Regions from separate parts of the Rhodococcus qingshengii JCM 15477 genome, predicted to be linked through region 3. Evidence: riboswitches for the same ligand, from Rfam matches in the RefSeq annotation. Region 3 holds a riboswitch; each other region holds the start of a gene.
What was found. Region 3 has a riboswitch for cobalamin ahead of M0639_RS09795 (ABC transporter substrate-binding protein). Riboswitches for the same ligand answer to the same signal wherever they lie in the genome.
Positions count from the first base shown of each region.

Region 1 (7,330 bases), 2.9 Mb from region 3:
ACCCCGATGTTCGGCATCAACGCCCTCGCCCACGCACCGTTGACGGGCAATAGCATTCACTGGACCTGGATCGTCAATATCCTGGTGTGGTTCGCCATCTTCGCCGGCGGAGCGATCTGGCGGTTCCAACGAGATACGGAGCGTGTGTAGTTGTCGCAAACGACTGACCGAGAAGATTCCGTCGCGCTCCCGCGGCGGAATCGTTTCGGCGTTCTCTTCGCGGCGGTCTGGATGGTATTTCTCGGCGGGCCGCTGATCGAGGGGTGGAATCTACGCGACGAACTGCGCGGCTGGACAGGGATTCTCGCGACGATCGCCTTCAGTGCCCTCTACCTCTACACCTTCGCCACAACGCAGCAGCGGCGTCGAATGACGATGACTCGGCCGACGATTCGCGAAGCTGCACTGGCTCTGTCCGCCTTGACCGCGTTGGCCGCTGTGATGATCGTGAGCGTCGGTCCGACGGGTTTGGCAGCAGCACCGTACCTCGCGGTGACAGCGGTGACGCTGTTGCCGACCGTCGCCGGCGGCATTCTCGCCTTGGTGTTCGCGGCCTCCGTGGAGATAGTCAGCCTCTCGTCCCGATGGGGGAACTACTCCGGACTCTCACTCGGAGTCTGCGCGGCCGCGTTCGCGACCTGGGGAATCATGTCCCTGATCAGCCGCAACTTCGCCATACTCCACGAACGCGAAGAGCAGGAGCAGCGGGCAATCATGGAGGAGCGAACGAGGATGGCGCGGGATCTGCACGACATCCTCGGGCACTCGCTGACCGTCATCACGATCAAAGCCGAACTGGCCAATCGCCTACTCGATGTCGATATCGAACGTGCACGCAGCGAACTCGACGACCTCGAAAGGCTCTCTCGAGACGCGCTGGCGGACGTGCGCTCGGCCGTCGAAGGATTTCGTGGGATTTCTCTTCCCGTCGAGATAGCCCGAGCGCGAGAGGCATTGCGTGCGGCTGGTATCGAAGACGAGGTGCCGAGCAGTACCGACATGGTTCCCACGCGTCTTCGGGAACTCTTTGCATGGACGATCCGTGAGGGCGTCACCAACGTCGTTCGACACAGCGGTGCGACCCACTGCCGGATCACGGTCGACGAAAATAGTGCGTCGGTCGTCGACGACGGACGAGGGGCCGAGTCGACGTCTTCCGGAAACGGTCTGATCGGATTGCGCGAGCGCGCCGGAGCGTCGGGCGCACGAGTGATCATCACTCATCCCCAGCCGCAGGGGTTTGCACTTCAAGTAGTCGAACAGGAGACAGAGTGAACAGCCAGGGCGATCGAGCAACCATACGGCTGCTCTTGGCGGACGATCAGGCGCTCGTGCGAGGAGCTTTGGCCGCGCTGCTCGATCTGGAATCCGACCTGTCCGTGGTAGCCGAGGTCGGTCGCGGCGACGAGGTGGTGTCCGCCGTTCTCGAACACCGCCCGGACGTCGCGCTTCTGGACGTCGAGATGCCCGGCATGGACGGAATCGCCGCGACGGCGGCCCTTCGCGAGGCAGCACCCGACACCCGGGTTCTGATCGTCACCACGTTCGGCCGTCCCGGATTTCTTCGTAAAGCCCTGCACGCCGGGGCCGGCGGGTTCGTCGTCAAGGACACCCCCGCCAGGCAGCTTGCCGACGCGGTCAGGCGTGTCCACGCCGGACTGCGCGTCGTCGATCCCACCCTTGCGGCCGACAGCCTCGTCAGCGGCGAGTCGCCCCTGACGGAGCGTGAGACCCAAGTACTGCGCGCCGCTCACGACGGCGCACCCGTGGCAGCCATCGCAGGGGCGCTCTTCCTGTCTGCCGGGACAGTTCGAAATCATCTGTCATCCGCGATGGGTAAGACGGGTGCGTCGACGCGCGCGGAAGCCGTCAGAATCGCCGAGTCGAACGGCTGGCTCTGATCCGCGCGTCTGGAATAGCCTTCCCCGGCAAATAGTTCGCCGTTCGATTCGTGATGGCGATTTGTCCAGATCACTCAAAGTAGGGACCTTCTACCCTAGGGATTTTCCCTGCAAACGACCGCTTCGCGAGAATCCGAAACAGCTAATCGTTCGATACCTGGCTATGATGCAGTTAATTGAATCGACGGAGCCTGTGCGTAGCGGGGGAAGGGACGTCTCATGTCGAACCAGTTCAACGATCGCTTGAACTCGCTGTTCGAGACTGCCGACTTTCACGTCACCAACGCGATGGTCGTTCGCGGCATGACCGAGTTCGGCTGCCGTATCTCCACGCCGTACCTGTCGCAACTGCGCACCGGCGTCCGAACCAATCCGTCACCCGAAGTGGTTGCCGCCCTCGCCCACTTCTTCAACGTCCATCCGGACTACTTCTACGCCCCGTCCGATCACACTCCGCCCGCGATCTCAGGTGGCGAGGCAGACCTCTCCCTCCTCGAACAGCTGCACAACGTGCGCCTGCGGAACCTCACCTCCCGTGTCGTCGACCTCTCACCGTCTTCACAGGATCTGCTTGTCGAAATGGCGGAGAATCTACGTTCCTCCGAAAATCTTCCGCGTGTACCACCGGACTCGAATTCCTACATGTCACGCGCATAGCGCCCTTCGCCGACTCTCCTTGACTGCTCAGGGAGGGTTGGCCTTATGCTGGTCGATGCAGCTGGTTCGCCCGGCACGGTCATGAGGAGCCCCGAAGACCGGTCCCGGCGTCGAAGCTCCGTCAGCGCAAGCTGTCGGGGTGAGAGGGAACCCGGTGAAAATCCGGGACTGTCCCGCAGCGGTAAGCAGGAACGACCGCCGTTCATGTGCACTGGGCATCCGCCTGGGAAGCGACGGCCAGTAGGTTCGATCCAACTCGATCGAGTGCCCGCGAGTCCGAAGACCTGCCGACTGTGTCGGGCACGCCGTGCCCGACGGTCCACCGCCTCGTGGAATGGGCGTGTAGATCTCCATCGGACCTCGCGTGCGGTGCGGGCAGTGCTGCCCGCTGAAACTCGGGGTCTCGTGAGGTATACCCGTCTGCCGGCAGTGGCCATCAGTGCATTGGCAATCTGGAGAAACTCCGTGACAACAACATTCACTTCGACCGTGCTGGGCTCACCGCGCATCGGTCCTCATCGAGAACTCAAGCGGGCAACCGAAAGCTACTGGGCAGGGCGCATCGACGCCGACGCCCTGCAGGCTGTCGCCCGTGACCTCCGTCGGCAGGGCTTGGCCGACCTCCGTGACCTGGGCCTCGACTCCGTCCCGGTCAATACCTTCTCCTTCTACGACCAGATGCTCGACACCGCAGTTCTTCTCGGCGCGCTGCCCGACCGCGTCGCGTCGGTCGCCGATCCGTTGGACCGCTACTTTGCCGCTGCCCGTGGGACGGACACCATCGCGCCGCTCGAAATGACGAAGTGGTTCGACACCAACTACCACTACCTGGTGCCGGAGATCTCGCCGTCCACCACGTTCGCACTCGACCCGTCCAAGGTCTTGTCCGAACTGGCAGAAGCACTTTCCGACGGCATTGCAGCCCGCCCGGTCGTCATCGGACCGGTCACCTTCCTGCTGCTCTCGAAGGCTGTCGGCACTGACGAGCCGCTGCTCTCGCGACTCGAAGAACTACTCCCCCTCTACGCGGATCTACTCGGCCGGCTCGCGAAGGCCGGTGCGAGCTGGGTTCAGCTCGACGAACCGGCCCTCGTGGGCGATCGCACCGACGAGGAAATCGAAGCGGCACGCGCTGCGTACGAACAGCTTTCAGCGCTGTCCGAGCGGCCGTCGATCCTGTTGGCGTCGTACTTCGGTTCGCTGCGTGAGGCGCTGCCCGCGCTTGCGTCCACCGACGTCGAAGGATTTGCCGTCGACCTGGTGGCCGGTCAGGATTCGATCGGCTCCGTCCCCGAACTCGCCCGCAAACTGGTCGTCGCCGGTGTGGTCGACGGACGAAACATCTGGCGGTCGGATCTGGATTCGGCACTGAGCACGTTGGGTGCTCTGTTGGGCAGCGTGGATACTCTTGCCGTCTCCACATCGTGCTCCCTGCTGCATGTTCCGTACACTCTCGACGCAGAGGCCGATGTCGACAAGGCCCTGCGCTCGTGGCTCGCGTTCGGCACCGAGAAGGTCAAGGAAGTAGTAACTCTCGCAACCGCTCTCACACAGGGCCGAGAGTCGGTGGAGGACGAGTTCGCTCTGGCACGAGCGGCCGCGTCGACCCGCAAGGACGATCGCAGACTCAATGATGCGAGTGTTCGGGGACGCCTGGCCGCCGTGCTGAACTCGGCGACCGGTCGCGCGCCCGCCGCCGAACGTCGCGCTGCCCAGGACGAACTGCTTTCTCTGCCGCCGCTGCCCACGACGACTATCGGTTCGTACCCGCAAACCTCGAAGATCCGCATCGCTCGCGCAGCACTGCGCACGGGCGAGATCGACGAAGCCGAGTACGTCAACCGTATGCGCGCCGAAGTTGCCGAAGTTGTTGCGCTCCAGGAAAAGCTGGACCTGGACGTTCTTGTTCACGGTGAGCCGGAACGCAACGACATGGTCCAGTACTTCGCGGAGCAGTTGGACGGATTCTTCGCCACCGCCAACGGTTGGGTCCAGTCGTACGGCACCCGCTGCGTGCGTCCGCCGATTCTGTACGGCGACGTCTCCCGCCCGAAACAGATGACCGTCGACTGGATCACGTACGCGCAGTCCCTGACCGACAAGCCGGTCAAGGGCATGCTCACCGGACCCGTCACCATTCTGGCCTGGTCGTTCGTCCGCGACGACCAACCCCTCGCCGACTCGGCAAATCAAGTCGCACTGGCCATTCGAGACGAGACCGTCGACCTGCAGGCCGCCGGAATCGGAATCATCCAGGTCGACGAACCGGCTCTACGAGAACTACTCCCACTGCGTGCCGAGGATCAGCGCGCCTACCTGGACTGGTCGGTCGGCGCCTTCCGGTTGGCTACCTCGGGCGTCGCGGATTCCACCGCGATCCACACGCACCTGTGCTACTCCGAGTTCGGAGCGGTGATCGGCGCCATCGCCGGCCTCGACGCGGACGTCACGTCCATCGAGGCGGCGCGCTCACACATGGAGGTCCTCGACGATCTCAGTTCGGTCGGGTTCGACCTCGGCGTCGGCCCGGGTGTCTACGACATCCACTCGCCGCGGGTGCCGAGCGTCGACGAGATTGCCGAATCCCTGCGTGAGGCACTCAAAGCTGTTCCTGTCGAGCGGTTGTGGGTCAACCCGGACTGCGGTTTGAAGACCCGCGGTTCCGTCGAGGTCGAGGCGTCACTGCGTAACCTCGTCGAAGCCGCGAAGTTGGTACGAGCGGAGCTATAGGGGCAAAGCCCCGGTGCGCCTTTTTGGTAGTGGGCACTACCAAAAAGGCGCACGGGGGTCAGCTCAACCACGTGTTGCCGAAGAGCAGAATCCCGTCCGCACTCGGGGTCACTCCGTGGACGTTCTCGCGCCACGGGATGAAGACCTTGCCGGAGTTGACCACGGCCATCGGCGCCGTCTCGTTGACCACGGTCTGAATATCGTCGATGACGGCTCGCCGCTCATCCTCGCCCGACGCTGTTTGCAGCTTGCCGAGCAACTCGTCCATCCGAGCGTTCTTGTAACCGAGGATGTTCGACGGCGATTCGCTGAACAGGTTGCCGTACATACGCACGAACGGTGACTCTTCCAGCACGTTGAACGCGAAGTAGGACACGTCGTAGTCGTGCTTTGCGTACAGCATGGAAATCAGATCGTTGATGCTGGTTGCGTAGGTGATGTCGACCGTGAAACCCACTGCCTGCAAGAGCGACTGAAACGTCAGTGCGCTGCGCTGCGTCGCCGGATCGTTCATCCCGACGTACGTCAGTTTTCCGTCGTAACCGTCCGCCTTCGCCTCGGCGAGATACTTCTTGGCCGCCTCGGGGTCGAAGCCGTTCCCGGCCACCGATCCGTGCCACTGCGACCACGACGCGAACATGTCGGTGCCGGGTTCGCCGAAGCCGCCCTGAACTCGCTCGTTGAACGTATTCGGGTCCACCGCAGCGACAATCGCCTTACGCACGCGCTCGTCCTTCGCTGCCCGATCGTCGCGCTGATTGATTGCCAGAACTCCGGCCATGCTGGCCGAGTACACAAATCCGGGATCACCGGCTTCGAAAGCCTCGTGAATGAAGTCGGGAGACTTCAGATAGGCAACCTGGATTCCGTCGGTGTGCAATCCTTCCAGTTTGCTCTTCTCGTTGACGATTGCCGGAAAGCGCAACTTCTCGAGGTACGGCGCCCCGTCCCAGTACGTCGGACGGGCAGCGAGCACCAATTCGTCCTGGGAGGCGAACTTCTCGACGGTGAACGGGCCTGCCCCGATCGGGGTGAACGTGCCGGTAGCCATCGACGAGGGCGCGACGATCATGCCGGGACCGGTGGTGAACATGATCGGGAACTCGTCCCACGGCTGCGCCAATGTAAAGACGACCGTACTCGGATCCGGTGAATTCGTCTCGCGCACAGCGGTCTTCCACACCAGCGCGTGAGTTCCCTTCTTCTGCAGATAGTGATCGATGCTCCACAGGACTGCCGCACTGTCCATCGGAGTGCCGTCGCTGAAGGTGACGCCGTCGCGCAATTTCAGTGTCCACACCGTGTTGTCGCCGTTGGCCGACAACGACTGAGCCAAGTGGGGAACATACTCGCCCGCCGACGTATCGAAGCGCATGAGAAGGTCGTAGATGGCTGCCATTTCGCTACCACCGGTAGCGCCGCCGTCCTGACGGTCAGCCGGATCGAGACTGCTGATCCCGTTGTAGGTGGCAAACGACACGGTGCCACCCGATCGCGGCTCTCCCCCGTTGTTCTGGTCACCGACAACTCCGACCGTCACGTCCGATGCATCCGTGGTCGTACCTTGGCTGCTACCGGCGCACCCCGTCACCACCAGCGTCGCCGACGCCAGGACAACCATCCAGATTCGAGCGCCGACTCGGTACGAGCGCTTCATTGCGACTCACTTTCACAGTTCACGGATACGTCGATCCCTGGATCGGACACCCCGACATATTTGTAAGTGAATTCTAGGTAAGGTCTCGTCCTGCGTCTTCGTTTTCACAAAGCCGAAGCGATAATTCGCGTTCATGACAGCAGAAACAAGAACTGAATTCTAGGTTGCAACCGTTCAGCGAATTACCAGTCCGATGACGTCTTCGACGTTCCGCTGGGCCTCTGCGAATCCGATCCGGCCACTGGTCCACAGCGCAAGGGCCGTCAGCATCGTGCCGCCTATTGCCACGGCCGCAACCCTCGCCGTCTCGGCCGGGACGCCGTCCATCAACTCGAACAGCATTCTCCGATGTGCCGCTGCGCGCAGATCCAACGACTCGATCACG
Region 1 is NZ_CP096563.1:5,032,932-5,040,261, forward strand. It holds gene M0639_RS22985 (ABC transporter permease) at 1-150, shown strand, start outside; gene M0639_RS22990 (sensor histidine kinase) at 151-1,275, shown strand; gene M0639_RS22995 (response regulator transcription factor) at 1,272-1,901, shown strand; gene M0639_RS23000 (helix-turn-helix domain-containing protein) at 2,121-2,558, shown strand; cobalamin riboswitch at 2,640-2,864, shown strand; gene metE (5-methyltetrahydropteroyltriglutamate--homocysteine S-methyltransferase) at 3,024-5,288, shown strand; gene M0639_RS23010 (ABC transporter substrate-binding protein) at 5,347-6,945, opposite strand; gene M0639_RS23015 (TetR/AcrR family transcriptional regulator) at 7,120-7,330, opposite strand, start outside.
Region 1: linked by a shared signal. The riboswitch ahead of metE (5-methyltetrahydropteroyltriglutamate--homocysteine S-methyltransferase) and the one ahead of M0639_RS09795 (ABC transporter substrate-binding protein) in region 3 are both predicted to bind cobalamin.

Region 2 (7,330 bases), 980 kb from region 3:
CCAAGGAAGGCATCCTGGGCGGCATCTCGTCCGGCGCCATCGTCTGGGCAGCACTCGAGTTGGCGAAGCGTCCGGAAAACGCCGGCAAGCTGATCGTGGCTGTCGTGTGCGACTTCGGCGAGCGTTACATCTCCACCCCGCTGTTCGAACACATCCGGGACTGAGACTTGTGAGTATCCTCGGGACAATTCGCGAGGACCTGCAGGCTGCGCGCGGTCAGGATCCTGCCGCGCGCAGCAATGTGGAGAACGCGCTCGTTTATTCAGGGCTGCATGCTATTTGGGCGCATCGGGTTGCACATCGCATGTGGGCCGTCCCTGCGCTACGCGGCCCGGCGCGAGTGCTCTCGCAGCTGACACGCTTCGTCACCGGCATCGAGATTCATCCCGGTGCCACCATCGGTCGGCGGTTTTTCATCGATCACGGCATGGGCGTCGTGATCGGGGAGACGGCCGAGGTCGGTAACGACGTGATGCTCTATCACGGCGTCACTCTCGGTGGTCGCTCGCTCGAGCAGGTCAAGCGTCACCCGACGCTGGGAGACCGGGTCACCGTCGGCGCTGGTGCCAAGATCCTCGGACCTGTCGTCATCGGTGAAGGTAGCGCTATCGGCGCCAATGCCGTTGTCACCAGAGATGTTCCGGCCGAATCCATCGCGACGGGTATCCCGGCGGTGGCGCGGCCACGGACCACCAAGGAAAAACTGGTGGACCCGAACAGCTACATCGATCCGGCGATGTACATCTGAAGCACTCCTTCTTCGATGGCCACCCTCGTGTAGACGGCGGGTGGCCATCGGCGTCGGCTCAGGCTCGCGTCAGGTGCCACCCGCGACGTCCCAGTACGACGGCCGTCGCAGCGCCCAATGCTGCTCCGATCAAGGGATAGCAGGCCAGGACGAGCCAGCGCGGTCCGTCTAAGGGTTCGTAGGCGGTGGCTATTGTCGACTCGTAGTCCCGAGCCATCTGCACGTCCCGGAACGGTACGTAGGAGCCCTGATAGACGATGGTCTCGTCAGGGCTGGTCATCACGTCGATCAGACTGCCCACCAGGGGAATTCCCCCGACGACAAATCCCAGAACCGCCAGAATCACGATCAGTGTGCGCATCGCCCGAGCCTATCGCCCGGCCGGAAGTTCAGACTGTGATCGACGGTTCTTCGGGGGTCGAGAGGGTCAGGATCGCCCGCACGACACGTGGGCTCTGCTCGAGTGAGCGCTCGAGTTCGCGCAACGTGTGGGCCACACGGGATTCCGCGTAGTCACCGACCAGGTCGACGCTGGCCACCAGGTAGACCTGTCGCGGCCCGAGGTATTCCATACGCAGGAACGTGATTCGGTTGATCTCGGGCAGTTGGGTGAGAGCTTCGATGGCTGCTGCCCGCAGCGTCGGTGAGGCCTCTTCGCCGACCAGGAAGCGGCGGTTCCGATCTATCAGAATGATTGCGATGACCCCGAGGAGAATGCCGACGAAGATGGAGCCGAGGGCGTCGGGGACGGGTGAACCGGTGACCTGGTGCAACAGAACACCGACGAACGCGATGACCAAACCGATAAGTGCCGCAGCATCTTCGGCGAACACGGCCCGAGTCGTCGGGTCGGATGTGTTGAGTGCCTGGGTCATGACGTCGCGGTTCACGGCGGACGCTTCGTTTCGGAGTTGTTTGTACGCCTGCCGGAACGAGATGCCTTCGAGGATGAACGAGACGCCGAGGACGGCGTAGGCGACACCGAAGTCGGACGCCGGTTCGGAATGGAACAGTTCCTGGATGCCATGGGTGATCGAGACACCCGCGCCGAGTGCAAACAGTCCGAGGGCGGCGAACATCGACCAGATGTAGGCCTCCCGGCCGTAGCCGAGTGGCTGGTCTCGGTCGGGAACCCTTTTCGAGCGGCGGTTCGCGATCAGCAGCAGCACTTCGTTGCCGGTATCGGCCCAGGAGTGGGTGGCCTCTGCGACCATCGATGCAGATCCGGTGACGATGGCGGCCGCCGTCTTGGCACCGGCGATCAGCGCGTTCGCCGCAAACGCCAGTACGACTGTCGTGGTGCTCTCGTCGGCCGATGCTTCCGTTTCGGTGCTCACGATTCTCAGGCTAGGCGGGTGACGACGGTTTCGTGCGGTGACGCTCGGCGACGGAGTGCAGCAGTGTGGCGACGGCGTCGTGGAACTGCGTCAGGCCCGGCTCTTCGACGGGAAAGTGCCCGCACCCGTCCAGCATCACGAATTCGGTGGGTGCGTTGATGCGGCGGAGGAACTGCAGGCTCAGTTCGGGTGGCGTCCATCGGTCGTCGGCCGGGTGGGTGAGCAGAACGGGCGTCGTCCGAAATGCTTCGGGTGCGGTGTGGTCGAACGAGAAGTAGCTGCTGAGGAATCCGAGTGGCACCCGAACACCGCCACCGCGCGGATCGGTTGCGCACAGCGTTGCGAGCTCCCGATTGCTGCTCATGTTCGCCACGTCGGCGACCCAACGGATGGGCACGCGGATACGGCCCACCAGTCGTTCGGTGCGCCGCATCAGGGGAGCGCCGTAGACACCCATCGGGCCGAACCGCGCCGCGGCAGCTCTGGCCGATGGATCCGAGGGATCGAGCAGGCAGGTAGCGACGACGGCGTCGGCCAGACCGGTCCGCGCGGCTACCTCGTAGGCCAGCAGACCGCCGATGCTGGCTCCCAACAACACCAGCGGCCGATCGTCGGCTGCCTTCTCGGCCCGGACGAGATCGCAGAGGAGATCGACCCACTGCTCGTACCGGACGCCGGCGGGATCGGCTACGACGGTGTCGCCGTACAGCGGAAGGTCAGGGAAGAGGACTTCGGCTCCGAGTTTCACGCCGATCCCGGCGAACGGCCACAACGCGCCCGAGTAGCCGCCGGCGCCGTGGATGCCGAGAACACGAACCGGCGCGTCTGGAACCACGGCCCGTGCGACGTGGACGGTGTTGCCGTTCCACTCCCACCACGTCGGGGTCGGCGCCGGCATGTGGTCGGTGTACCGGTCGGGCATAAACTTCGAGTAATTGGCGCTGGTCACCTACACAATTCTCGGTATCGGCGTCGCGGCTGACAACTCGCATCGGAGGACCGTGTCGACTCGGCGGAAAAGGCCCTCCCAGCAGCGCTCGAGGGCTACCTACGACGCGATCCTGGAGGCAGCTACTCGCGTTTTCGCTTCGGAAGCCATGGCAGCGACCACCAACCGGATCGCTGACGAAGCAGGGGTGTCGGTGGGCTCGCTCTACCAGTATTTCGGCGACAAGTACGAGATCCTCTCGGAGTTGGCGAACCGTCACGTGAGTGCTGCGCGGGAGAGTTTTGCGCTCTGCCTTGCCGACATCGTCGAGCGTGAGCTCACCCCGGAGGAGGCCGTCCGGATGTTGGTGGAGTGCGCGGTCGAAGTGAACAGTAAGCCGCGAGAGTTCTTTCACCTGCTCTACGATCAGGTTCCGCGTACGCGTGAGCTCATCGAGCAGGTCGAAGAAATGAATCGTCAACTGGTACTAGGCTTTTCGGAGCGACTCCAGAGCCACGGTTTCAGTGCGGAGGATGCGTTGTTGACGTCGCGGCTGACCGTGACTGCCGTGGACAGTCAGGTGCATCGGGTTGTGCTGGAATCGGATTCACCCGAAGAACTTCGAGTGCGAACGGAAGCCGTCGTACGGCACGCGAGATCGATGATCGGGTCGCAACCTTGATCCGGTGTCGAGAATGGTGACCGCGGTCCGTTATGGTTCTGACGTCATCATCGAGGTAATGGGAAGTCGGTGCAATTCCGGCGCGGTCCCGCCACTGTGAGGTCGTCCCTGCGTCGACCGTAGCCAGATACCACCCTCGTTGACGTTGTGTCATGCCACGAGGATGGATCGGTCACACCATGAATGCTGTTGGCGGAGCTCTGTCTCCACCTACCCACCTGCCTGCGCCGAAGGCTGGTGCACCGCGAGGACGACTCGGTCCGGGTATCGTGCTGCCCGCTCTGGTGATCGTCACCGTGCTCTCTGCTGTGTGCGCGTTGGCGTTCGGATCCGAGATGCTCCCCGTGTCCACTGTGGTGGACGTGGTGCACTCGCGCTTCGGAGGCCCACCCGTCACGCGTTCCGAACTTGCGATCGTGTGGGGGATCAGAGCACCTCGGGTACTGCTCGGTCTGGCCGTCGGCGCTGGTCTTGCCGTCGCCGGCGCGGTGGTGCAAACCCTCGTCCGTAACGCTCTCGCCGATCCCCACCTGCTGGGAGTGTCGTCCGGCGCGAGTGTCGGTGCCACCGCCGTCATCACCACCGGACTGTTCGCCGGCGCGGGAGTGTGGGCGCTCAGTTTCGGCGCGATGATCGGGGCGTTGGGAGCTGCGATTCTCGTCTTCACCATCGCGACGCTGCAAGGCGGTATCACTCCACTGCGATTGGTTCTGACCGGCACCGTTACCGCATCCGCCCTGTCGGCGATCGCGAGTTTTCTGGTGCTGCGTACCAATGATTCCCAGGCCGCGCAGTCCGTATTGTTCTGGCTCCTGGGAAGTTTGGCCGGGGCATCCTGGGACAAGTTGTGGGCGCCGGTCATCGTTGTGTTCCTGCTGACGGCAGCGGTGTTCGCGCTGCACGGTTGGCTGGACGCGCTGGCGGCCGGACCGGACGTCGCGGCTTCGCTCGGTATTCCCATCCGAACCCTGCGAAACGTGCTGTTCGGCGTGCTGGCAGCGTTGGTCGGCACGATGGTTGCGGTGTCCGGCGCGATTGCCTTCGTAGGCCTGGTCATACCGCACGTCACACGCATGCTTGTCGGAGCCAGACATCGAGTGGTGTTACCGGCGGCAGCACTGATCGGCGCGTCCTTCCTGGTGTGGGTCGACGTCGTGGCGCGGACCTCGTTGCGGCCGACCGAGATCCCGCTGAGCGTGGTGACCGGGGTGATCGGGGCCCCGCTGTTTCTCCTGCTTCTCGGCCGTCGGCGCTACCGATTCGGTGGCAGTTCGTGAGCGCCCGAGCCCTGGCGCTGACCGCGTCCGGAGTAGTTGTCCGCATCGACCGTCGAACCATCGTCAAAGGCGTCGACATCGCGGCCGACGCCGGTGCAGTAGTCGGCGTGGTTGGTCCGAACGGATCGGGCAAGTCGACGTTCTTGCGTGCTCTCGCCGGTCTCGGGCCGATCGCCGGCGGTGACATTCGTGTCGGCGGCGACTCCGTGCACGCGATGCCCGCGCGGTCGCGGGCCAAAGCCATTTCCTTTGTGGCGCAGGAAGAGCAGAGTCCCGCCGATTTGTTGGTTCACGAGTACGTGAGTCTGGGCCGCACACCACATGCAAAGCCCTGGAGCGTCGGTGGAAAGCACGAGAATGCCGTCGTCGATCGTGCTCTGGGCGAGGTCGGAATGATCGAGCACCGGTTCTCTTCGATGGACACGCTTTCCGGCGGTGAGCGTCGGCGGGTGTTTCTCGCCCGAGGTCTCGCGCAGGACGCCGGTGTGCTCATCCTCGACGAGCCGACCAATCATCTCGACATCCGGCATCAACTCGAACTGCTCGATCTGGTCCGGTCGTTGGACCGGACGGTGATCATGGCACTGCACGACCTCGATTTGGCTGCGGCAGTGTGCGATCGGGTGCTCGTGCTCGCGGATGGAGTGGCCAGGGCGTTCGGACATCCATCCGACGTACTCACCACCTCGGTGGTGGCAACTGTTTTCGGCGTCGAGACTTTCGAACTCGTGAACCCCGCGACAGGCCGTTCACACCTCGTATTCGAATCACGAAATTCTCAACCACAACACACATTTTCGGAGAGTGCACTTTGATACACGTCAAGACCCGCGCGTCGTTCGGTGCGGTTGTAGCCGCGACAGCGTTGTTGGCCGTGTCCGGATGCTCGGCAACCGCGCCCGTCGACGAAGCCGCGGACAAGACTTCGGTCACGCTGGAGAACTGCGGAACGGAAAGCACTTTCCAACTTCCGATCGAAAAGGTTGTTGCCACAAGCAATGCGGCCAATATCGGCACCATTCTCCGAGTCGGCGGTCTGGATCGTCTCGCTGCCGTCGTGTTGAACACGAACAACGACGCGGTCATGGAGTCGATGTTCGGCCCTGGAATTGCGGACGTCCCACACCTGGACGGAACGATCACGATGGAGACGATTCTGGGTAAGCAGGCGGACCTGGTGGTCGGCTCCTACAGTGGCTTGTTCAAGGGCGCCTCCGGTGTGACGCCGGAATCGCTGCAGAGCAACAACATCGACTCATATGTGATCTCCGATAGTTGTCGGCAGAGTGCCGCAGCGGATTCCGCGCTCGGCACGATGGGTCCGTGGGATGCCCTTCGTGCGGACGTGACCAATTACGGAAAGCTGTTCGGAACCGAGGACACCGCCGCCGAGGCATTGACCGAATTGGATTCACGTTTGGCACGTCTGGAGTCCGCGCCAGATGCCGCCGACAAGCCGAAGGTTTTGATCTACGACAGCGGTGAAGAAGATCTGTACACCAGCGGAGGCAACGGAGCCCCCAACGGAATCATCGACGTCGCCGGGGGAACCAATGTGTTCGCCGACGTCGACAACACCTGGTTCAAAGCGAGCTGGGAGACCGTCGCGAAGTCAGAACCCGACGTCATCGTGATCATGGACTACAAGAGGAGCGCTGACGAAGTACAGGGCAAGATCGACGCGATCAAGAGCCGAGAAGGCCTACGCGATCTCGACGCCGTCAAGCAGAACCGTTTCGTCGTACTCCCGCTCGCCATGTTCACCAGTGGATTCCCCAATATCTACGGCGCGGAAGAGTTGCGCGCGAAGATCGAAGAGTTCGGGCTGGCTCCGTCGAGCAGCATCGACTGGACAACCGCGCCGTCGGCATGAGCAACAACCGGTGCTCGCGTCGGGTGATTGTCGTACTGCGGCCGACCGTCAGCGGCCTCGACGAGTCGGCCGCGCGACGGATGTTCGACGCTGTTCAGGCGGGCACCGACGCCGACGTTTGCGTTGCGTACCTCGATGTCGCTTCGCCGAGCCTTCACGAGGAACTCGATCGAGCCCATGTCGATGACGTCGACAAGGTCGTGTTGATTCCAGTTGCGGTGCCGAGGGATCGGTACCTGCTCACGTGGACAAGCAAGGCGGTTGCGAACTGGCGCGAAACCCGAATCGACGCCGAACTGGAAGTGACGCTCCACGAATCGGAAACGCTCGAAGGTGCGGTGGCCGCGCAGTTGATCGACGAACTCGACTCGGCGGGAAAGCCGATCACCGCGAGTCCGGCGTCATATCGCAGTCCGGCTTGGTCCGTGATCGAGCAGCACGATAGGCATCTGTTGGTGTGCAAGGGCCCTCGCTGTATGGCGTAC
Region 2 is NZ_CP096563.1:1,160,790-1,168,119, forward strand. It holds gene cysK (cysteine synthase A) at 1-164, shown strand, start outside; gene epsC (serine O-acetyltransferase EpsC) at 170-748, shown strand; gene M0639_RS05270 (hypothetical protein) at 807-1,109, opposite strand; gene M0639_RS05275 (cation diffusion facilitator family transporter) at 1,138-2,085, opposite strand; gene M0639_RS05280 (alpha/beta hydrolase) at 2,096-3,034, opposite strand; gene M0639_RS05285 (TetR/AcrR family transcriptional regulator) at 3,021-3,695, shown strand; cobalamin riboswitch at 3,712-3,847, shown strand; gene M0639_RS05290 (FecCD family ABC transporter permease) at 3,965-4,972, shown strand; gene M0639_RS05295 (ABC transporter ATP-binding protein) at 4,969-5,787, shown strand; gene M0639_RS05300 (ABC transporter substrate-binding protein) at 5,784-6,845, shown strand; gene M0639_RS05305 ((2Fe-2S) ferredoxin domain-containing protein) at 6,842-7,330, shown strand, end outside.
Region 2: linked by a shared signal. The riboswitch ahead of M0639_RS05290 (FecCD family ABC transporter permease) and the one ahead of M0639_RS09795 (ABC transporter substrate-binding protein) in region 3 are both predicted to bind cobalamin.

Region 3 (7,330 bases):
AACGGCGCGATTTCCGTCGACATCAAGGGGCAGGCCCAGTCGACCGTCCTCGAGATCGCCAAGGCGAACGGCAAGGCCACCGGCAACGTCTCCACCGCCGAGGTGCAGGACGCCACCCCCGCAGTGCAGGTCGCGCACGTCAGTGGCCGCAAGTGCTACGGACCGGAGGCGACGTCCAAGTCCTGCCCGGAGAACGCCCTCGAGAACGGCGGCAAGGGATCGATCAGCGAACAGCTCCTCGACACCCGCGCCGACGTCACCTTTGCCGGCGGCGCCAAGTCCTTCGCCGAGACTGCGAAAGCCGGTGACTGGCAGGGCAAGACACTCAATGAGCAGGCCGCCGCCCGTGGCTACCAGCTGGTGAAGAACGCCGCCGAGATGAACGAGGTCGGCAAGGCCGATCAGGATGCACCCGTGCTCGGCTTGTTCGCCGACGGCAACATGCCCGTCCGCTGGGAAGGCTCCGTCGCCACCCGTGACGGTTACCTGCAACCCGCCGAAACCTGCGTCGACAACCCCAAGCGAACCTCCGACGTGCCCAAGCTCGCGGACATGACTCAGAAGGCCATCGACCTACTGAAGGTCAACGACAACGGATTCTTCCTCCAGGTCGAAGGTGCCTCGATCGACAAGCAGGATCACGCAGCCAACGCATGCGGTCAGATCGGTGAAACCGTCGACCTCGACGAAGCTGTGCAGAAGGCACTCGAATTCGCGAAGACCGACGGAGAAACCCTGGTCATCGTCACAGCCGACCACGCTCACACCAGCCAGATCGTCACCAATGTCAGCGCCGACGACATCGCCACCATCGCCAAGGACCAGAACATCCCGGTCGAGCGCGCCCAGGAAATCGTCTACCCCGGCCTGACCCGCAAGCTGACCACCAAGGACGGCTCGGAGATGACGATCAGCTACGGAACGTCCGAGGATCCGGCCGTCGAGTCCGAAGGACACACCGGAACTCAGTTGCGCGTAGCAGCTTTCGGCCCGCATGCGGCCAACGTCAGCGGTCTCACGGACCAGACCGACCTGTTCTTCACGATGACCGACGCGCTGGGACTCGACCGTTCCAAGGTCGCAGCTCACTGATCCGATAACACCTGAATCCGCCCACCCACAGTCACACCAGAGCAGCCAAGGCGCGCACCCGATCTTCGGGTGCGCGCTTCGGGCAACTGGTGCATTTGCCTTCACCGGGTACCTCGTAGATCAGGCAGCACGACGCCCGCTGCGTGAATCTGCGTCGCCCGAATGCCACCGGCGTCAATGGATTACTTACGCGCACAGCAGATTCTCTGCGATCCACGTCCACGAAACGCGGGACCGGAATGCCCGGGTTCTCACCGCGGAGAACTTCGATCAGACCGGCCGCAAATGCACTTCCGCGCTCCCGCGCATTACCGGCGGCATCGAGGCTGCGATTGGCGATGGAGTCCGTCGTGATCGCCCACAGCGCCTGCTGCCGAACGCCGGACACCTCGGCGAGTACCTCGATCACGGGATTGAGCGAGCGGAACATCGCGTGGCCCAACTCCGCCACACTCCGCGAGATCGGGATGACCGATCCGGCAGCAAAACCGCCCAGATAGCCGTTGTCACGCAAGAAGATCCGCCCACCGTCCAACGATGGATCGGCCGCGAACCCGGTGACCATCCCGGTTCCGATCGGAATGCCGGTCAGCGTCGAGCTGGCCGAGTACCACCACAACGTGCCGTTCACTCGACTGTCCGCACTCCCCCATCGCTCTGCCGTATCGGCGACACGTGCTGCCAACCACTGGGGGTCGGTCATCAACACCGCGGGCACCGTATCCGGATACGCGCTCAGGTTGTCGAAGAACGGCACAGCTACTGCCATACGGGCGTAGATCCCGGCCACCGATTCCGTCATGCCAGCCCCAATATCTCCATCCGCGGACGTACTCCGCGTTCGACTCGCGCCCTGATGCCGAAAACCTCGGCCAACAACGGCTCGTCCAACACCTCGACCGTAGACCCACACGCGCGGAGTTCACCTTCGGTGAGCACGGCAAGGTTGTCGCAGTACTCGACTGCCAACCGTAGATCGTGCATCGTGACCACAACTGCGAGCCCCGCCGACGCAAGTTCGGTAAGCAGTTCCATCACGATCAACTGGTGACGAAGATCGAGATGATTGGTCGGCTCGTCCAACAACAGAACCTTGGGCTCCTGAGCCAATGCGCGAGCTATCGAGACACGTTGCCGCTCACCACCCGACAGGGTCGATACGTCTCGTCCGGCAAGCTCGACCAAACCGACCTGCTCGATGCACCGGTCCACGATGGTGGTATCGCGCTCCGTACTTCGGTCCAACCAGCTGCGGTGCGGAGTTCGTCCGAGCGCGATCGATTCACGAACCGACAGTCCTGCCGAGACAGTGGGTTCTTGAACACTTGCCGAGACAGTTCGGGCGATGTCCTTACGCGAGAGCGTCGTCGAGTCGACTTGATCGATCAGAACTGCGCCACCTGTCGGCGTCAAAGCGTTGTAGCAGCAGCGCAGCGCCGTCGTCTTGCCACTGCCGTTCGGCCCGACCAAGCCCAATATTTCACCGGACTTGACTGCGAAAGTGATGCCGCGCAACACTTCGCGATTTCCGAGCCGCGCCCGGGTCTCGACGAGTTCGAGCAGGGGCGCAGTTTCGGAGTCTTTCGGGAGTGTCACTGTTCTGGTCTGTGTCACTGTTCTGGCCTGTGTCACTGTTCTGGCCTGTGTCACTGTTCTGGCCTGTGTCACTGTTCGAGCCTCCGATACTGCCGGTAGAGCATCCAGACGAAGATCGGTGCACCCACGAGGGCCGTGATCACTCCGACCGGAACTTCAGTGGATTGTGCCACCGAGCGCGCAGCGGTATCCGCGGCAACCATCGCGACGGCGCCCAGCAGGGCTGCAGCAGGGAGCAGTCGAATTGCTCTGGTGCCGACGATGAAGCCGGCCAGATGCGGGATCAGCAGACCGATGAAACCGATTCCACCGGCAACGCTGACTGCTGCGCCCGCCAGTACGGAGACCGCGAGCAAGGACAAGACACGGAACCGTCGGACGTTCATACCGAGTGCAGCAGCCCCGTCGTCACCGGTCTGCAAAACGTCCATCCATCGCGAACTGAACAGAAGGGCTGTGCCGACGACGGCCAGTGTGATCGTCGGGAAGATCAGCGTCGACCATCGTGCATCACCGAATCCGCCGGCAATCCAGTGCATCACCGACGTCACGTGCCGATCATCGGCCAATACCAGGATGCAAAAGGTGATGAGCGCCGAGAATATCTGGGCGAGCGCGACACCCACCAAAATGATCGCGGTCGGCTGCGGATACCGGCCGCCGATCAGCAGTGCGAGAAACAACGGGATCATCGCCCCGACGAATGCTGCGACCGGAATCGTGAAAACCCCGAGGAGGCCGGCGCCGAAACCCAGCACCGACACGAGCACCACCATGAATCCCGCACCCGACGAAACTCCGAGCAGATACGGGTCGGCAAGAGGATTCCGTGTGACAGCCTGAGCAACAGCGCCCGACATCGCCAACGAAGCACCCACCACCGCGGCAGTGAGTGCACGTGGCAGGCGGGAGTCGATCACGATCGACTCCCGCGCCGCGGTCCACCACGTCTCGAAAGTCCCTGGCGCCAAACGGGCTCCGACTATCGCCCAGACGTCACCGACGGGAATGCGAACCGATCCCAAGGAGACGGCCAACCCCAGGACGATCGCCAAGGCGACCGCCAAGCCGACAAGCAGGGCGCCGTACCCGTAACGCGTGCGGGTCACTTCGCCGCGTCAGCGCCTGGATGGAAGGCTGTTGCGATGGTCTGTGCCGAACGCACCAACCGTGAACTCTCGAACAGGTCAGCGAGAGGAACCACGACGAACCGGTTCTGCTGCACAGCAGGGGTGGTCGCCATCAACGGCTGGGCACGGAGGAAGTCGATCTTCTGCTCGGCTGTCTTGTCGCCGTAGTCGATGACCACGATCGCCTGGGGTGCACGCTCGGCAACAGCTTCCCACGATGCGTCGATGTAGGGCTTTGTCCCTTCGGCGAAGATGTTCGAGACGCCGGAGTATTCCGCGACCAATTGACCGACGCCGACTCCGCCGATGGTCGTCGGAACCTGGTCACCGCTGTCGTAGAAGAAGGTCGGTACCGGCGCCGCGTCTCCGACCGAAGCGCGGACGGAATCGAGACCATCGCTGATCTCCTCTGCGACCTCGCGGGCGGAATCTTCGACGCCCAGGACTCGACCGAGTTGCGTGTAGTCGTTCTCGAGCAATCCGATGTCGGGGAACCCGGTGCCACAGTATTCCGAGAAGAGGAAGGTGTTGATTCCGCGCTCGCCGAAAGCGTCTCGGGAACGGCCTTGCTTCTCGTTGAAGGCACTGGTCATTCCTCCGACCACGAAGTCCGGATCGACGTCGAGAACCTGCTCCATGCTGGGGAACGTATCGGAGAGGCTGGGAATCTTGTTGAATACATCGGCGGTCTCGGCAGTTGGCGGGTTGTCGCTGTACGCCCGCCCGACAATCCGATCACCCGCGCCGATCTCGATGAGGGCTTCGGTGACGTGTCCGTTCAAAGACACGATGCGCTGCGGCGGCGAATCGAAGGTCATCTCGCGATCGCAGTTGGTCACGGACACCGGCTGTGCGAAGGATTCCGCAGCAGACGCCGACTCTGATTCCTGACCTTTGGAACAACCTGCCGAAACCAAGGCGACCGCGATGAGAACAGCGGCGGCGCGGGACGGGGAGAACTGAAGTGACACGGGGACCTCGTAAGGGCTCTGAGCCACGAATGAGAATCCGACAGACAACTCCGCCCGCACGCTGATCCTCGGCCAGAGCTCCTGCTGGACTTCCTTTTCGTAGACCACGACGAATGGATGTCGCACACCGCGCGGCGGGTAATCGGGCTTGCCGACACTCGGTGACTACCGAGAATCGACCTACCGTTGCGGGTCAGCGCCGGATTCGGACCGGCTTCCCCCACACACGTGGCTTGCAAGTGCTTCGAGCAGTATGCATGACGTTTCCGATTCAAGACCAAACGCCCACTACAGTCGATCTGGCCAGACGCCCCCACACACCGGAGTTGATACATGACACGCTGGGCCCAAACCGTCGTCGCCCGGAAATGGTGGGTACTGAGCCTCGCGGTTCTGATAGTTCTCATCAGTGGGGTGTGGGGACTCGGAGTGTTCGGCAAGCTCAGCCAGGGCGGCTTCATCGATCCGGGCAGCGACTCCGCGAAGGTCGCCGACATCATCGAAGACAATCTCGGACCGCAGACCCCGGACATCATCGCGATCTACTCGCCCACGGACGGCAAGACTCTGGACGACATCGGGCCGGCAGTGACAGCCGCCGTCGACCAATTCAAAACCGAAGTGCCGACCGCTTCGGTGAAATCGTATTGGGGAACAGACGCCGCAGCGAAGGCCAGCCTGCTCTCGAACGACGGATCCATGGCGGCCGTTGCGATCACGTTGGCACCGGACTCGGGCGTCACGCCCGCCACTTTCGCCGATCTCTTGCCGAAGCTCGAAGTCGAAGGTGCCGAGGCACAATTCGCGGGTAACACCGTCGTCGGCGTCGCATTCAACACCAAGCTCGAGAAGGACCTGGTGGTCGCCGAAGCCATCGCCATTCCGATCACTCTGGTGCTGTTGGTCTTCATCTTCGGCGGCATCGTCGCTGCTGCCGTGCCCGTGTTCGTGGGTGTACTCAGTGTCCTGAGTGCTTTGGCGGTTCTGCGAATCCTCACGCTGATCACCGATGTGTCCTCGTTCTCGATCAACGTCGCTTCTCTTCTCGGGTTGGGACTGGCCATCGACTACGGACTGTTCGTGGTCGGTCGGTTCCGTGAAGAACTGAATTCGGGCTCGGACCCGGGAGCGGCTGCTCAGCGGACAGTTCTGACGGCGGGTCGCACCGTCATGTTCTCGGGTCTACTGCTGATCTGTGCGTTCAGCGGCATGCTCGTATTCCCCCAGGCCGTCATCCGGTCTCTGGGCTTCGGCGCGATCGCTGCGGTATTGAGCGCGGCCGTCCTGTCGCTGACCGCTGTGCCTGCGCTACTTGCCATTCTGGGGCATCGCATCAACGCCCTGACATGGCGCAAGGATGCGGCGCAACGCGGCGAGGAACGCTCGCGCAAGTTCTGGGGCCGCGTCGTCACGTGGGTGATGAAGCGTCCGGTCGCAGTCTCGGTGACGATCGTGGCCGTGCTGCTCGTGATGGCCTCGCCGCTGCTCGGCGCCCGGCTGGGAGAACTCTCGTACACCGCACTACCGGACAACGACCCCGCTCGCGTCGCAATGGACACGTTGGTCAACGACTTCCCGCAAACCGGAAACGGCGCAACGATGATCCTTCAGGCCGAGGACGGGAACACTCTCACCCCGGCCGAAGGTGCAGCGATCGCCGAGTCCGCCGGTCAAGTCGAGGGCATCGGTCAGGCGACCGTCGTCGCGAGCACCAATCAACTCGTCGCGGTTCAGGCTCTCTACAGCGAGGGCTCTACACCCCAATCACAGAGCGCCGCAGTGACAGATCTGCGTGCGATCTCCGCTCCCGACGGAACGGTGCTGCTTGTCGGCGGCGGTCAAGCCATGGTCGACGACGGCAACAACGCCGTCCTGCACTGGCTACCGGTGATGATCCTCATCATGGTCGGATCCACCCTGATCCTGTTGTTCCTCGCGTTCGGTTCGGTGGTGCTGCCGATCAAGGCGGTGCTGATGGCAGCCCTGAGTCTCGCGACCACCTTCGGTGTCCTCACCTTCGTCTTCCAGGACGGACACGGCGTCGAACTCCTCGGGGTCAGTCAAACTCCGCTGGAGGCGACGTTTGTCGTGCTCATCCTGGCGGTGGTCTTCGGATTGTCCACGGACTACGAGGTTTTCCTGATGTCACGGATGGTCGAGGCCAAGAACGCGGGAGCGACGACAGAGGAAGCGGTCAAGTTCGGAACCGAGCGCACCGGCCGCATCGTGACGGCTGCCGCCTTACTCCTGATAGTGGTGACGGGGGCCTTCGCAATGTCAGGGCTGTCAGTGATGAAGTTCCTGGGCGTCGGCATGATCGTCGCGCTGATCGTCGACGCGACCATCATCCGCATGTTGCTCGTGCCCTCGCTCGTGAAGTTGATGGGCGAAGCGAACTGGTGGGCTCCTGTGTGGCTGAAAAAGGTTCACGCGAAGGTCGGCATCGGCCACTGATCGCGACTGGATCATGTCACTGAAGAGTGCCTGGGATCCTGCGGAGAGCCGTGTTTGACTAGGGGTCGTGGATGACTTACCTGAGAG
Region 3 is NZ_CP096563.1:2,141,508-2,148,837, reverse strand. It holds gene phoA (alkaline phosphatase) at 1-1,092, shown strand, start outside; gene M0639_RS09810 ((2Fe-2S)-binding protein) at 1,124-1,894, opposite strand; gene M0639_RS09805 (ABC transporter ATP-binding protein) at 1,891-2,688, opposite strand; gene M0639_RS09800 (FecCD family ABC transporter permease) at 2,757-3,797, opposite strand; gene M0639_RS09795 (ABC transporter substrate-binding protein) at 3,794-4,789, opposite strand; cobalamin riboswitch at 4,906-5,051, opposite strand; gene M0639_RS09790 (MMPL family transporter) at 5,123-7,243, shown strand; gene M0639_RS09785 (hypothetical protein) at 7,311-7,330, shown strand, end outside.

Region 4 (7,330 bases), 1.4 Mb from region 3:
CAGTAGACATCGTCGAGCAACACTGGGTGACGATGATCGTCCACAATCTGGACTCGGTTCGCTCTGCTCTCCAACGGATTCCGGCGGAAGCAGCGGACAAACACTCTGCCGTGGAGGCAGGGCGCGCACTGTTCACGATGCATCCTAGCGAGCGCTCGACGGTAGTCGACTTGCTACCCGAATCGCCGGCAGAACTGTGGGCTCTCGGCGCTGAAGCCGGCGCGAAGGACGCCTTGAGCATTGCCTGCGTTCAATCGATCATGCTCAGGATGGCAGGCGAGTACGGGCTCGCAGCAGAAACCACCAGGCGCCTGTCTCATCTCAGTCGCAGTGCGCTGGAGAACAACCCGGAAGCGGTCAGCGCACAGCTCCCTCTCATGCGACTTCAATGGGCGATCAATTTTCAATTGAGCGGCAGGTTCACAGAATCCACGATCAAGGCTCGAATGGCGTACCACGGCGCCCTGTCTCATGGAGTCGACTTCATCGCTCGTAACTCTGCGGGAAGTGCCGCCCTGAATTGGGCGCTGGCTGGTGAGCCGCGGCAGGCCACACACTGGTCCGAACTCGAACAGAAGCATCCGGACCCCGGCGGTTGGCTCGAACCTGTGGTCAAGATCGCCGGCCTGACAGCACGGGCGCTCACTGCTCTCGACACACTCGACTTCGACGACGCACGTCTCGCATTGACCGAACTCGGTCTTCCGTCCGACACCGAGGAACTGTGGGCATTCGTCGTCTATGCGCATTGCCAATTCGCCTTGACCTCCGGCGACCACACTGCGGCACTACTGTTGCTCCACAATGCGATCGAAGCACATTCCAAGCAGTACACGGCTACATCTTTCGCGCTTCCTCTGTTGCAATCCGCAGAGATCGATCTCTTGCTCGCTCTCGGACAGGGGAACAATGCCGTAGCACTGGCCAAGGAGATCATCGATCCTGCAGCCAACCCGTGGACGCTCACGTCGGTGGCGCGTTTACGTCAGCGGATCGGCCAGAACGAGGCCGCGGTGGCGCTGTGTCACCAGTTCGACTGGTCTGGCGTATCCTATCCGCGGGCACAGATGGAATCGCTTCTGGTGCAAGCGGTTGCCCACTCCGAGCTGGGTGAGCCACGCCTCGCCTCTCAGGAGTGGTCCAGAGCGTGCAGCATCGCGGATCAGACCGGACTTCTACGTTCGTTCGCGACCATCGCATCGTCGGACGTCGAGAAACTCGAATCGATGGCCGAAACGAAATCGCGTGCACTGGCCGAATTCTCGAAAAGGGCTCCTGCGGAATCTTTTCCGGAATTCGTACATATCGTGGAGCTGACCGAACGCGAACAGAAAGTCCTCTCACTCCTGGCGCTCGGCATGGGGTCGGCTGCGATGGCCGACAAACTGTACGTGTCCGTCAACACCGTCAAGACTCAACTGCGCACTCTCTACAAGAAGCTCGACGTACACAATCGAAACGAAGCGATCACGAGGGCACGCCAACTGCGCTTGCTGTAGTCGGGGTCGGATCTGATTTCGGACTACATTCTGTAGGCATGAGCACCGATTCCTGCGTCTTCTGCAAGATCGTCGCGCTGACCGAGCCGGCGATTCTCGTTCACGAGAGCGAGACAACTCTCGCATTCCTCGATGCACGGCCGGTGAGTCGCGGACACACCCTGGTGGTCCCCAAGCGTCATGCAGAGAACCTCGATGCTCTCGAAAGTCACGAAGGCGCAGAGATGTTCCGCGTCGGCACGCTCATCGCCGGAGCTCTACGCCGCTGCGACATCGCCGCTGACGGAGTCAACTTTCTCGTCAACGACGGGCGTGCCGCGGGCCAAACCGTGTTCCACTCGCACCTGCACGTCGTCCCCCGCCATCGCGGCGACAAGGCGAAGTTCGCTGCTGGACTCCTCGCCAGGCGAGCCGTCGAGCTGGAGCAGGTGGGCGCGTCGATCCGAAGTCAGCTCACGGTCTGAAGGAATTCCGTCACCACTTCGCGATAGCGCTGCGGTTGATCGTCGTGGACCAGGTGGCCTGCATCGGCAATACGTACGTACCGAGTTCCCGGCCTCTCGGCCATCTCTCGCATCTGTCCCTCAGGGGTGATGGTGAACTCTCCCTCGATCAGCAAGGTCGGCACCTCGATCGCCTTCCACTGATCCCAGAAATGCCTCGTGCCCCACTCCTCCGAGATGTCGCGGAAGGTCGACACGTCGCCGTGCAGGTACCACCCGTCGTCGCGGCGGTCGAAAGAATCGAGAAAGTACTGGCCGGCGACGGGGCCGAAGAATTCCTTCATCGCCTCCTCGGAAGCAAACGGCTGCGGCCACGCCGAGATCATCTGCGCCCAGTCCGCAGCGGTGCGTCCACGAAAGTCCGGGGCCATGTCTTCGAGGACCAGCGCACAAACCTTTTCGGGATGCGCGGCGGCGAAGCACCACGCATGCAGAGCCCCCATCGAATGACCGATCACGATCATCGGCTCCTCGATGGACGCAACCGCCGATGTCAGGTCCTCGACGAATGCCTCGGTAGTCAGTGCCGCTGGCGCCGGCCTGCCGTGACCGGCAGCGTCGAAGGTGTAGACGTGGCCGAACTCGCGGATCCACGGCACCTGGCGTAGCCACGTTCGGGAGCTGCCCATGAGGCCGTGCAACAACAGAATCGGTTGTCCCGTTCCACCTTCGTCATGCAACACGAGTGTCACGGTACGCGGTGAAGGTGCGCGGGTAATGTCGCTTGCATGGCAGTCGTGAAGATCAATGCAATCGAGGTCCCCGAGGGCGCCGGCCCCGAACTGGAGAAGCGCTTCGCAGCACGCGCTCACGCAGTCGAGAACTCCCCGGGCTTTCTCGGATTCCAACTCCTCCGCCCCACCGCCGGTGAGAGCCGCTACTTCGTGGTGACCCAATGGGAGTCCGAGCAGGCGTTCGCCGATTGGCGTGACGGCCCCGCCCGTGAAGCCCATTCCGGCGAGCGCGCGAAGCCCGTCGCTTCGGGTGCGTCGTTGCTCGAATTCGAAGTTGTCCTGGACGTCGCCGCAAAGAGCTGATCTCGAGCGATTGTGCCTGCCTTGGCGGGCACAATCGACGGTCATCTCGGCTTCACGCGTTGACACGGTGCGGGCTGTAGTGCAAAAGTTCGCATGTAAACGCGATGGTCCGACAGGAATCCGGTGAAAGCCCGGAGCGGTCGCGCCACTGTAATTCGAGGTGAAGTGCCTTTTTCGGCACGACAATTTCGACAGCCAGACACTTCGGCCATCGCATGGACCTAGGGGACGCGAAAATCCCAGGAGGCTTCGATGGCTCTCGCCTATTCTCCCGATACGTCGATCGATTCGACTCGTCTTGCTTTCCTCGCCGCTGCAGTAGTTCTGTTCGCGATGCTGGCTCTCTACCTGGTCGGATTCGACCAGGGCGCTATCTCTCGCACCGGCATGTACATGCATGAATTGATGCACGACGGTCGACACTTGATGGGCCTGCCGTGCCACTAGCCGACAATTTCACGAAGCTTCTCATTCGTGGTTTGTTGGCTGGTCTGATCGCAGGCATCCTTGCCGGCGGAGTTGCATTCGTGCTGGGTGAACCGCACGTCAACGCTGCCATTGCGATCGAAGAAGCCAACAGCGCCACCGGTGAGGTTTCCGGCGAAGCCGCTGGGCATTCGCACGGTGACGAAGAAGAACCACTGGTGAGCCGCGACGGGCAGCGCGCCGGGCTGTTCCTGGCCACAGCGCTTGCCGGACTGGCACTCGGGGCGATCTTCTCGGTCGTTGCCAATTACGCTCGACGACTCACCGGAATGTCCGGGCCGTTGTTGGCGATCGCCATCGCCGTCGGTGGTTGGCTGGCTATCGAGGCCGTCCCCTTTTTCAAGTACCCGGCCAATCCGCCGGCCGTCGGAGATCCCGACACCATCAACCAGCGCACACTGCTGTGGCTGGCCGCCGTGATTCTCGGGCTGCTGTCCGTCACCGCGGCAGCAGCGGCGGCAAAGGCAGTTTCCGGGCACGAGTTCCTCAGCGTGCGCATCGCTGCTCCGGTGGCTGCGTTCCTGGTGATCGTCGCGATCGGTTACGTCTCGCTTCCCGGCATCAACGAGGTGGGCGAGGACTTCCCGGCAACTCTGCTGTGGGAGTTCCGACTTTCCTCGCTCGCTACGCAGGCGACGCTCTGGCTCGTGCTCGGGTTGGCATTCGCCTTCCTCACCGAGCGCGCGACCAAGGACACCGAAGTAGCAAAGAAGTACGCCCTTCGCTGAACCTGCTGTGCGCCTTTATTAACCTCCCGCGGTTAATAAAGGCGCACAGCAGTTCTGTTTCAGCTCAGATGATGCACTTCCTGCAGTCCGTACACCGGTGTCGGGATGCCCTCGTAACGCGCCTTCAATTGCAACGCCAAGTACAGCGAGTAGTGGCGCGACTGGTGCAGATTGCCTCCGTGGAACCACAGCGCTTCCTGCTGCGTCGGCTTCCACATGTTGCGCTGCTCGCCTTCCCACGGTCCCGGATCCTTGGTGGTATTCGAGCCCAGGCCCCACACCTTGCCGACCTTGTCGGCGGTGTCCTGACCGATCAGATCCGCCACCCAGCCATTCATCGAGCCGTAGCCGGTCGCGTAGACCACCACGTCGGCAGGCAATTCCGTACCGTCTTCGAGGATCACGCTGTTCTCGGTCAGCTCACGAATGTTGCCGTGCGCGAGCTTGATGTCTCCATTGGCAACCAGTTCGGCAGCGCCGACATCGATGTAGTAGCCCGAGCCACGGCGTAGGTACTTCATGAACAGGCCCGAACCGTCGTCGCCCCAGTCGTGCTCGAAGCCCGCCTTCTCGAGGCGATCGTAGAAATCCTTGTCGCGCTCACGGATTGCGTCGTACACCGGGATCTGGAACTCGTGCATGATCCGGTACGGCAGCGAACCGAACGTGAGGTCCGCCTTGTGTGTCGTCATGCCGGCGGCCAGTGCTCGCTCCGAGTACAGATCGCCCAAGCCCAAATCCATCAGCGAATCCGACTTCACGATGTGCGTCGAGCTGCGCTGCACCATCGTGACGTCGATGCCGTTCTCCCACAGTGCACCGCAGATGTCGTGCGAGGAGTTGTTGGCCCCGATCACGACGACCTTCTTGCCCACGTACTGATCCGGGCCGGGGTGCTTGCTCGAGTGGTGCTGATCGCCGAGGAACTTGTCCTGCCCGGGGAACGTCGGAACGTTGGCCTTGCCGGACATACCCGTCGCCATCACCAACTGCTTGGGACGCAACGTCAGCTTCTCGCCGTTGCGGTTGACCTCGACGGTCCATTCCTGGGTCTTCTCGTCGAACGACGCCGAGGTGCAGGTCGTGGAACTCCAGTACGGAACCTCCATGACCTTGGTGTACATCTCGAGCCAGTCGCCGATCTTGTCCTTGGGCGCGAACACCGGCCAGTTGTCGGGGAACGGCATGTATGGCAGGTGGTCGTACCAAACCGGATCGTGCAGGCACAGGGACTTGTAGCGTCCGCGCCACTGATCGCCGGGTCGCTCATGGCTGTCGATCACGATGGCCGGTACTCCGAGCTGACGCATCCGGGCGCCGAGCGCGATGCCGCCCTGGCCGCCGCCGACGATCACGACGTAAGGCTGTGTGGTGTAACCGAGTTCGCGGTCTTCGATCTCCTTCTGCTCGGCCCACGTGATGCGGTTCGGGTCTGCCCCATGCTTGGCGCCGCGCGGACGACGAGTGCCCTTACCTTCTTCGTACCCCTTCAACTCCTGCAGCGACGTCAGCAGGGTCCAACCTTCATCTCCCTTCAAACGAAGGTGCCCGTGCGCACGCCCGGTTGCAGTCTCGAACTCGATCCAGGCTGACGTGACGCCGTCGGCCTCGTCGGGCGTCTCGGTCGTCCGGAATCCCGAAGGATCGGTGTCGTCGAGTCGCGCGGAGAGCATGTCGGCGATCTGCTCGCGACCTTCGACGGTCTTGATGTTCCAGGTGAACGACACCAGGTCTCGCCAGAAGCTGTCGAGTGCGAATTTGCCTGCCACACGCTCGATGTCACGAGCCGCGAGGGCCGACTCGAAATCCGCCAGCCAGGCGTCGACGCGCTCCTGAGGTGTCACCGCCGTCAACTTCACCTCGGGGGTGACTGCGGAATCGATGGTTTGCGTCATCACTTCTCCTTGTTTGTGAATGTGACACACAGCACATCCCATAAGTGGCCCCGGTCACAAGCGTTGCAGTCTGTTGCAATCAGTGGACGCGGTGCCGGCGTCCGATACCGGTTACCCGCACCGAGGTGCGGGCAACCGACTCACCCCTCAGCAGGCTTGAATCTGCCGAGTCCCAGCGACTGAAATCCCACGACGTAGAACAGCGTCCACAACACGGCCCAATCCACGAAACCCAGTGCATTGCCGTGCAATCCGTCGACAACTGCCGGCTCGTGAAGAATGTACTCTGCCGCAAAGCGGTAATAGAACAAGAATGTGACCACCGCGAGCGCAAACGTGAGCAGCGCGCGGATCGCCAGGTTGACCCCGTCCGCAAAGCCCGTGGGCTTGTTACCGAAGGCGTTGGCCCAGAAGATCATCCAGAAAGCCCAGCACACCCCGAGCTGCGCCGGGAATTGATGGATCACACCGCCCAACTCGGCAACGGCATCGCTTCCCACCAGCGCCTTCACGACCGGAAGTGCCACGAAGTACAAGCCGGTTCCGACGGCGAAGTTACCGATCGTGGCTGCGAGCGCCGTCTTACCCCCGCCGCCGAACAGTCGCCACGGCCAGTTGTCGAGCGTCTGGCCAGTCAGGATCACGACCACCACGACGCAGTAGAACCACCCGAGTACGGTGTCGACGGTCATCAACGGATCCGTGGCGGACAGCGACACGGACGGCAGACCGAACACGAAGTACAGCGCCAGCGTCGGAACGGCGACAAACGCGATCTCACACAAACCCACCAACGGCTGCTTCATCCCTAGGGAAGTCCACGGCCAATGCTGCCAGTTCAGGACCACCATCACCCAGGTCCCGAAGCCGAAGAGCACGAACAGCGCACCCGCGAAATATCCGAGGCCGCCCTCACGATCGGCCGCGAAATCCGGGTACAAACTCCCCAAGCCGTTTGCCAGGAGCCACGTCACCACGACGGCGAAGACCGCGGTCGCGACCATGATCGCCAGGCCTTTCGCCGGCTGCGGGAGTCGGTCGAAGCCGGCGAACTCGCAATTGAAGCCGATGAACACCACAAAAAGGATTGCCCAGAAAAGCGCCGCGTTGAACGGCAGAGGATAGAAACTCCAGGGACTGGTGGTCGGATCGGCGAGCAGGTACCAACTCGCAACCGCCAGC
Region 4 is NZ_CP096563.1:773,620-780,949, reverse strand. It holds gene M0639_RS03550 (helix-turn-helix transcriptional regulator) at 1-1,499, shown strand, start outside; gene M0639_RS03545 (HIT family protein) at 1,538-1,963, shown strand; gene M0639_RS03540 (alpha/beta fold hydrolase) at 1,948-2,685, opposite strand; gene mhuD (mycobilin-forming heme oxygenase MhuD) at 2,731-3,039, shown strand; cobalamin riboswitch at 3,128-3,266, shown strand; gene M0639_RS03530 (CbtB domain-containing protein) at 3,292-3,486, shown strand; gene M0639_RS03525 (CbtA family protein) at 3,477-4,253, shown strand; gene M0639_RS03520 (flavin-containing monooxygenase) at 4,313-6,148, opposite strand; gene M0639_RS03515 (hypothetical protein) at 6,289-7,330, opposite strand, start outside.
Region 4: linked by a shared signal. The riboswitch ahead of M0639_RS03530 (CbtB domain-containing protein) and the one ahead of M0639_RS09795 (ABC transporter substrate-binding protein) in region 3 are both predicted to bind cobalamin.